Regions from separate parts of the Pelagibacterium sp. 26DY04 genome, predicted to be linked through region 2. Evidence: riboswitches for the same ligand, from Rfam matches in the RefSeq annotation. Region 2 holds a riboswitch; the other holds the start of a gene.
What was found. A riboswitch is a leader RNA that binds a small molecule or an ion and turns the genes downstream of it on or off. The one in region 2 is predicted to bind cobalamin.

Region 1: another riboswitch for cobalamin. It lies ahead of cobW (cobalamin biosynthesis protein CobW); the one in region 2 lies ahead of NO932_RS06315 ((2Fe-2S) ferredoxin domain-containing protein).

What each region holds. Positions count from the first base shown of each region.
Region 1 covers NZ_CP101731.1:386,883-391,496, forward strand. The annotation lists gene NO932_RS01820 (aldo/keto reductase) at 1-942, opposite strand, end outside; cobalamin riboswitch at 1,024-1,249, shown strand; gene cobW (cobalamin biosynthesis protein CobW) at 1,316-2,371, shown strand; gene NO932_RS01830 (endonuclease/exonuclease/phosphatase family protein) at 2,470-3,495, shown strand; gene cobN (cobaltochelatase subunit CobN) at 3,499-4,614, shown strand, end outside.
Region 2 covers NZ_CP101731.1:1,327,471-1,332,084, forward strand. The annotation lists gene NO932_RS06300 (branched-chain amino acid ABC transporter permease) at 1-474, shown strand, start outside; gene NO932_RS06305 (ring-cleaving dioxygenase) at 697-1,662, shown strand; gene NO932_RS06310 (hypothetical protein) at 1,748-1,960, opposite strand; cobalamin riboswitch at 1,957-2,178, shown strand; gene NO932_RS06315 ((2Fe-2S) ferredoxin domain-containing protein) at 2,345-3,016, shown strand; gene NO932_RS06320 (iron ABC transporter permease) at 3,029-4,105, shown strand; gene NO932_RS06325 (ABC transporter ATP-binding protein) at 4,102-4,614, shown strand, end outside.

The DNA.
Region 1 (4,614 bases), 940 kb from region 2:
GCGGTAGAACTCGGTGAGCTGGGCGTGCACCTCGCTCGAAAGCTCGGGCAGGTCGCTCGCTTCCGCATTGACGCCGATCTGCTCGGGGTTGGAGACGCCGGTGATGATGGTGGATACCGCGTCATGATCCAAGATCCAGCGCAGGGCGAAAAGGCTCATGCGCTGACCTTCGGGCACGAAGCCGCGCAATTGGTCGGCAAGGTCGACCCCGGTTTCGAACGGGATGCCGCCGAAGGTTTCCCCGACCGAAAAGGCCTGCCCGTCGCGATTGTAGCTGCGGTGGTCGGTGGGGGAGAATTCGGTCTCGCGCGTGTATTTGCCAGAGAGCAGGCCCGACGCGAGGGGGAGGCGCACGATGATACCGACATCGCGCTGCTTGGCCTTTTCCAGCAGCCCGTCGGCGGCGTCCTGGCGGAAGAGGTTGAAGATGATCTGCAGGGTGGAGAGCCCATCCTGCTCAAGGCAGATCTCGGCCTCTTCGATGGTTTCGACGCTGGCGCCCCAGTTTTTAACGAGACCCTCGGCCTGAAGCTCATCCATCCAGGAAAAGATCTCGCCGGCTTCGAGCACGTCGCGCGGCACGCAATGGAGCTGGGCAAGGTCGATGGTATCGACGAGCAGCCGGCGCGCCGATTCCTCGAGGCTGTCCTTGATGCCGCCCTTTGTGTACTTGTCCGGGTAGAGCGCGGACGAGCGGCCGACCTTGGTGGCGACCACCAGATCTTCGGGCTTGCCGTAAAAGGTGCCGATGCGGTGTTCGGAGAGCCCATTGCCATAGACGTCGGCGGTGTCCCAGAAATTGACGCCCAGCCGGGCGGCGTTGGCGAGAATGGTCGAGGCCTCGGTGTCTTCGATCGGTCCGAAATCGCCCCCCAATTGCCAGCAGCCCAGCCCGATTTCCGAAACCCAAAGGCCCGTTTTCCCCAACCGCCGCATCTTCATGGTCGTCGTCTCTCCGGTTTGCCGTTTCGTGATAAGCGAGCCCGCCCCCCGATGCAATTGACTCGAACTTAATGGGCGTGTCAGAGGTTAAACCGTGTTGGTTCCCCTTTCGTTGCAAGAGTCGGGAGGGGAAGCAAAAGGGAACACGGTGCGGACGACCCTTGACGGGGCCAATGCCGTGGCTGCCCCCGCAACTGTAAGTCGCGATGGATCATCTCCGAAACGCCACTGGCCGACATGGCCGGGAAGGGGAGGCGATCCGGCCGAGCGGCGAGCCAGGAGACCTGCCAGCACGTCCGGACGCGGCTTTCAAACGGGAGCCTCGTGCATCACTCAATTCCCGCGTCGGGTGGACGCGCAAGAGGCTTAAACTATGACAGAGACTAAGATTCCGACCACCGTGATCACGGGGTTCCTGGGCGCCGGCAAGACGACGCTGGTGCGCCACCTGCTCGGCCACGCCAAGGGCAAGCGCATCGCGCTCATCATCAACGAATTCGGCGATATCGGGGTGGATAAAGATGTCCTTGCGGGGTGCGGTGACGAGACGTGCCGCGAAGAGGACATGATCGAACTGGCGAATGGCTGCATCTGCTGTACGGTGGCCGACGATTTCATCCCCACCATGAAGGCGATCCTCGCCCGGCCCGATCGGCCGGACCATATCGTCATCGAAACCTCGGGGCTCGCCCTGCCCCAGCCGCTGATCCGCGCCTTCAACTGGCCCGAGATCAAGGCGGAAGTGACGATCGACGGCGTTGTGACTGTTGCCGACGCGGCGGCGCTCGCCGAGGGGCGGTTCGCCGCCAATGAAGCGGCAGTGGACGCCCAGCGCCGACTCGACGAGATGCTCGACCACGACACCCCGCTGGGCGAATTGTTCGAGGACCAGCTGGTGGCCGCCGACATGATCGTGCTCAATAAGACCGACCTTGTGGACGAGGCCGTGCTCGATGCCGTGGAGGCCCAATTGCGCAAGCATATGCGCAAGGGCACCTCCATTGTGCGGGCGGCCAACGGGCATGTGGATGCCATGGCGCTTCTGGGCCTGGGGATCGGGTCCGAAGATGATCTTTCCGGCCGCGAAAGCCATCATGAGATGGATCATGGCGGGGAAGGCCACGAGCACGACGATTTCGATTCCTTTTCGGTGACGCTGCCGTCCGGGCCGGGGCGCGACCAGTTGCTGACGGCGATCGCCGACACCATCGCCACCCATGACGTGCTGCGCCTCAAAGGCTTTGCCGCCATCCCCGGCGCCAAGGCGCGGCTGGCCATCCAGGCGGTAGGGCCGAGGGTTAACGCCTATTTCGACCGAGAATGGAATGCCGATGAAGAACGGCTCACCCGCCTCGTCGTGATCGGGGAAAGCCCGCTGGCGCGCGAAGAGATTGAAGCGAGCCTCCAGAAGGTGATGCAGGCCGCCTGATTGGGCGTCACGCTAACCGCCTCGATTCCGGTTTATCCTCGCTTTCGGGCGGATCGGTACAATCCGTCCGCAAGCGGCAACCGGTAGGAGCATGGCCCATGGCTCGCGAACAGATCAGCTTTACCACCTGCAATCTCTATAACCTCAACAGGCCCGGCCTTCCCATCTATCAGGGCGAGGGCTGGACCCAGGTCCAGTATGACGAAAAGATCTCCTGGCTGGGCATCGCGCTCGAGGTGATGGCGGCAGACGTGATCGGCTTTCAAGAACTCTGGCATGCCGGGGCGCTCGACGACGCGCTGATGGCGGCGGGGTTGGAGACCAGTCACAGAGCGCTGGTGCCCCAGGGACACGAGGGGCAGGGCATCGTCTGCGCGGCGGCGGTGCGTTCCGAATGGCTGGTGGGCGAGCCCGAATGGATCGCCGATTTCCCCGAAAATTTCCGGCTGCAAAGCCAGGGCGACGATCCGCAGACGCCCCAGATCGATGTTTCCATCGACAGGTTCTCGCGTCCGGTGCTCCACTTCACCATCCAGCCGGTGGAAACCCAGCAGCCGATCGCGGTCTATGTCTGTCATCTCAAATCAAAATCCCCGACCCAGGTCTACCGCGAAAGCTGGTATGAGCGCGAAATCCATTCGCCCTATTCCACAGCGCTCGGCTATGCGATTTCGACCATCCGCCGCACGGCGGAGGCTGCGGCGCTGCGCATGATGCTGATCGAGCGAATGCGCGGCAACGACATGCCGGTGATCGTGCTCGGCGACATCAACGACGAGACACTGTCCAACACCGCCAATGTCTTGACCGGCCAGCCGCGCTACCTGCTGGGGCTCTCGGCGGGCGGCGGGGACGCCTCGCTCTATACAGCCCAGACGCTGCAGCAATATCGCTCGACGCGCGATGTCTATTACACCCACATCTTCCAGAACGAGCGCACTTCGCTCGACCATATTCTGGTGAGCCAGGAGTTCTACGACAATTCGCGGCGGCGCATCTGGTCGTTCCAGGGGCTCGATATCCTCAATGACCATCTGAACCGCGACGATCATCGGGAAACCGGCACCACCGATCACGGCATCGTCCGCGCGACGTTCCAGCTCCAGCCCGCACAGGTCGTCTAGCCCATGCACCTTCTCGCCGCACAAGCCGGAGCATTGCAGCAAGAGGGCGAGGCCATCGACCTCGCCCAAACGCCGGGGGCGTTCGCCTTTGCCTCTTCGGCCGATAGCGAGCTGGCCATGCTGGCGGCGGCGGCGGACCGGGCCGGCGAGGAGGGTCTGCGGCTGGCCAATCTGATGCGGCTGACGCATAATTTCTCCGTCGATCTCTGGTGCGAGGATACGCTTTCCCACGCCAGCCTGATCGTCATCCGGCTGATCGGCGGGGCAGCTTACTGGCCCTATGGGTGCGACGAGATCGAGATGCTGGCGCGGCGGAAGGGCATCGCGCTGGCGTTTCTGCCAGGCGATGGAAATCCCGATCCTGTGCTGCTGGGGCGCTCCACAATTGCCGAGGCCGATTGGCATGGCCTGCATCGGCTGTTCCTGGCCGGCGGACCGGACAATGCCGATTCGATCCTGGCGGTGTTTCGGGCGCTGGCGGAGGGGAGGCCGGTGCCCGAGATGGCGAAGGCATTCCCCGCGTTCGGGTTTTGGGATCGCCAGCGTGGGATTGTCCCAAGCCTTGATGCAATCGAGATAAGCTCTCCGACAGTCCCCCACCAAGAGCCCTCCTCTCCCCTTGAGGGAGAGGGAACGGGGGTGAGGGGTGCGCAGCGCCGGCTACGAGCCCAATCGGAGCGAGGCGCACTTGTTCCCATCCTCTTCTATCGCGCCGTTCTCGAAGGAGCCGGCACGGCGACGCTCGAGGCGTTGATCGATGGGCTGGAGGCACAGGGTTTGGTGCCGGTGCCGATGGTCATCTCATCGCTCAAGGCATCCGATTGCGCCCGGTTCGTGCGCGAAGCGCTGGGACAATTGCAGCCGGCGGCGGTCTTCAATCTCACCGGTTTCGCGCTGGGGGTGAACGATCTGACCCCGGAGGCCAATCCGTTCGCGCTGACCGACGCGCCGGTGATCCAGCTCGTCCAGGGTTCGCGCCCGCCGGTGATGTGGGAGGCCGATCCGCGCGGGCTGACGAGCAAGGACCTCGCCATGCAGGTCGTATTGCCCGAGATTGACGGGCGGGTGGGGACGCTGATCGTGGGCCACAAGGCGGAAGCCGTGTGGCACGGGCGGACG
Region 2 (4,614 bases):
GTGGTCGTGGCCTATCTCATGCTGCGCTCGCGCCTGGGACTGGCGCTCTCGGCCATCAAGGACGGCGAGATCGCCGCCGAAAGCGTCGGGATCGACATCAACCGCACCAAGTTCCTCGTCTATGTTTTCGCCGCGTTCGGCGCAGGGCTGATCGGGGCGCTCTATTTCCTGCAGCAGGCGCGCGTTTCTCCCGATGCGGCGTTCTCGGTCATGGATTGGACGGCTTATGTGATCTTCATCGTCGTCATCGGCGGGCTGGGCACGATCGAAGGGCCGATCATCGGCGCCATCGTGTTTGTGCTGCTGCGCTCATGGTTTTCGGCCTTCGGCCCATGGTACCTGATGTTCCTGGGACTCCTGGCCATCGTCATGATGCTGTTTGCGCCTAAAGGGTTGTGGGGGATGTTTTCCTCGGCCACCAACATACACCTTTTCCCCACGCGCAAGCGGCTGGAGCGCTCCGATCGGGATTGAAAGTGAACGTAAAAACTGTTGATTTTCAATAGCTTGTGTGCATCCGATTGCCCGCTTGTTTCGTGCAGAATTTCGCAACGGATTATGCAGGTTCCCACTCGCGCCGCCTCTTAAACTTTTCCGAGGATGGGGGTCCATCCGCTCGATGACCGCCCTGGCGGCGGTTTGGGAAGAGACAATCGCGAGACGTCCGGCGATGGTCCGGTACAGAAAAGGTATAATATGCGCGACGAACATAAGCTCGTGAAAGGCATCCATCACGTCACATCGTGCGTGGGCGGTGCTCAGGAGGACATCGATTTCCTGACGCAGGTCGTAGGCCAGCGGATGATCAAGCAGACGGTGCTGTTTGACGGCAAGGTGCCGATCTACCACCTCTACTACGCCAATGCGGATGCCGAGATCGGCACCGTGATGACCACCTTTCCTTATCGCCAGGACGGCCGCAAGGGGCGCAGGGGCACAGGCCAGGTCGCGGTGACCGCCTATAGCGTGGGCGAAGACAGCCTCGACTTCTGGGCTCGGCACCTCGAGCGCCATGGGGTAAAGCATTCGGGCGTCAAACGCCTGTTCGGCAAGGACCGGATCTATTTCGAAGATCCCGTGGGCCTGGGCTATGAAGTGGTCGGCGACAATCGCGACACCCGCAAGGGGTGGACAACCGACGAGATCTCCGAAGCCAATTCGGTCAAGGGATTCAACAACGTCGTGATGTCCGTGCGCGAAATCCCCTCGATGGAAAGCTACCTCGTCGATGCCCTGGGGTTTGAAAAGACCGGACAGGAAGACAACTACCACCAGTACGAAATCAATGGCGGGGGCCCGTGCAAGACGGTGATTCTGCGTGAGGACGCCGATACGCCGCAAGGGTCGTGGACCTTTGGCGAAGGCACCGTGCACCACGTCGCCTTTCAGGTCGAAAACGACGATACCCAGAAGGTCCTCAAGGATTGGCTCGAAGGTCTCGGCTACACCGACTCATCGGAGCAGAAGGACCGGAACTACTTCCACTCGGTCTATTGCCGCTCGCCCGGAGGGGTGCTGACCGAATTCGCCACATGCGATATCGGGTTCACAACCGATGAGCCGCTCGAGGAGCTGGGCAAGAACCTGATGCTGCCGCCCTGGTTCGAAAGCCGCCGGGCCGAGATCGTCGCTCCGCTCGAGCCGATCAAGGTCCCGCAATAACAGCCAATCGCAAGGCACGGGCTCGGCCCGTGCCTTTTGCTATGGGCGGGCTCCAGCGGGAAAACTGGAATTGGCTGTGCAAGTTTCATACAGAAAACTGGAAAAGAATGTGCAGGTTTTCCGTCAAGGCTTGCGGCACACTCTCTGCTATCGGCTGATGACCAAGCTGGAAAGAACGGGCGCTAAAAGCCTGATCCCGCTGTGGTTCCGGCTTTCTGATGGAGGAGGAAACATCATGGCGCCAATGCATTTCGATCACTTTCGCGAGCGGCTTGCGCGCTGCTGACGAAGCTGCCATTGTGTGCGCGTTACGGTTCCGATCAGGGCGACACGCCGCGATCGGATGAAAAGGGAACACGGTGCGGACGACCCAATCGGGGCCAATTCCGTGGCTGCCCTCGCAACTGTAACCGGCGAGCCTGTCGCCAAACTGCCACTGGTCCCATCGGGCTGGGAAGGCGGTGGCGGGCATTTGAGCCGGGAGCCAGTAGACCTGCCGGAACGACACGACCTTTGAGCCGAGCGAGGTGCCTCGGCGGGAGAGAACTACCTATGACCATTCGCTCGTCGAAATGGCCGATCGGTTCTGCCCGCCCCATTGTGGGAGCGGATAGCGATGCAGCCTGACGCCATTCTCTTTACGATCTCACAGCACAATTTGAGCGCGGGGCGATTCAAAGCCATGGCCGCACGGTTGGAGGCGGCGGTTAATGTGCCTTCCAGGCTGGTGCGTCTGGAAGGAAGCTCCGCGAGCCTGCCCGATGCACTCGAGGCGCTGGTCGCACGGTCGCACCGGCGCATATTGATCCAGCCAATCGGACTGCCGTTCAGCGAATCCATGCGTGCCTGGCTGCCGGGCGCGGTGGGGAACTGGCTGGAACTGACGGGACGGGACGATCTTGAACTAGCGATCGGACGGGAGGTGCTCGAAACCACCGATCTGCTCGAACGCATGGCCGCGTCCGCGCTCGACAATGTCGCTACCGCCGAGCCTGCGACAACAGCCAAAACCAGCCTGGGCAAGCCCGGTTGGGAGACGCCACCAGCTTTCGCCCACCACATTCTGGTTTGTACCGGGCCGCGCTGCCACTACCGCGATGCCGCCTCGATGGTCGTGGCGCTCAAATCGGAAATCAGCCGGCAAAAGGCCGGACACAAATGCCTGACCACCCGCACGGGCTGCATGTTTCCGTGCAACAAGGGACCGATGGTTGCCGTCTATCCCCGAGGGGAATGGTATCGGCTGCCCGATGGAGAAGCCGTCCGCCAATTCGTGCGCTCCGTGATCGTCGAGGAGACGACGCTGCCCGAGCATCTGTTCTTTTCCACCACCGCCAAAGCGGCGATTGCCTAGGGGAGGGAGCAGATGTCGACATTGACCGCAAGAATGCCGGCGGGAGCCCGGCCGAGCCGCGTACTGGTCAGTTTCTCCGCCTTCGTCGCCTTGGTGGCTTTCGGTTTTTTGATTTTGCTCGCGCGGGGGACCGTGTTCATCCCCATCGGGGAGGTGACGCAAATCCTGCTCGGCGGCGAAGGAAGCCGGGACATTCACCGCGTCATCGTGATGGATGCGCGTCTGCCCAAGGCCATAACCGCCGTATTTGCCGGGGCCGCGCTGGGGGTGGGCGGAGCGCTGATGCAGACGCTGTTCCGCAATCCCCTTGCCGATCCTTTCGTGCTTGGGGTCAGTTCAGGTGCGGTGCTCGGAGCAGCCATCGTGATCCTGGGGACATCGACCACCGGCTGGCTCTCGGGGCTGACCATCGTTCGTCAGCTCGGCGTAACGGGCGCCGCAGTGGCGGGCGCGGGACTGGTGCTGGTGCTTGCGCTGGCGTTCGCGCGCCGGGTCGGCAATCCGACGACCGTGCTGATCGTCGGCGTCATGTTCGGCTTTCTCTCGGGCGCGCTGGTCGATGTGCTCGTTTATTATGCCGATCCCGAGCGGCTGCAGGGGCTTGCCTCTTTCACACGCGGCACGGTTCGCGACGTGAGCTGGCACGACCTGCAGATCGTCGCCCCGGCTTGCATCGCCGTCATTCTCGCTTCGGTGTTGCTCGCCAAATCGATGAACATCCTGCTGTTGGGCGAGAACTACGCCGCGACCATGGGGATCAAGGTGCGACCCATCCAGTTCAGCGCGCTCGCCATCGTCGCCATCCTGGCCGGCGTGGTCACCGCCTATTGCGGCGCCATCGGCTTTGTGGGGCTGGCGGCCCCGCATCTGGTCAGGGGCATTTTGCGCGACTCCAATCACTTCGTCGTGCTGCCCGGTTCCGCACTGGTCGGTGCGCTGCTCGTGCTGTTGGCCGAATACGTGGCGGGAGGCAACGGGCTGACCAACGTCTCGCTTCCGCTCAATTCGGTCACCGCCTTCGTGGGCGCGCCGGTCGTCCTCTGGGTGTTGCTGCGGCGTCGCCGCGAGGCCGGGCAGGTGCCGTCATGAACGCGTTATCGGAAATCAGGGCCGATCATCAGGCAGACCGGCCGGTGATCGAGGCGATCGATCTCACTGTCGGATATCGTGGCGCGCGGGGCCGCCCGGCCAACGTGCTCACCGGCATCGACGCTACCTTGAGACAGGGGCAGTTCGCCTTTCTTCTCGGGCCGAACGGCGCCGGTAAATCCACCTTGCTCCGCAGCCTCGTGGGAAGCCAGCGGCCGCTCGCCGGGCGGGTCATGCTCGACGGGGTTGACCTGGCCCGCATGTCCGCCCGCGAGCGTGCTCAACGGCTGAGCGTGGTGCTGACCGACCGCGTCGACGTCGGGCTGATGTCGGTGCGCGCGCTGGTCGGCCTGGGGCGCGCGCCCTACATGGGCTGGTTCGCGGCGATGGAACAGGAAGACCGCGACACGGTGGAATGGGCGCTCGACGCCGCCGGAGCGCGGATGCTGGCCGACCGGCAGGTGGTCGAGCTGTCCGACGGCGAGCGCCAGCGCGTCATGATTGCCAGG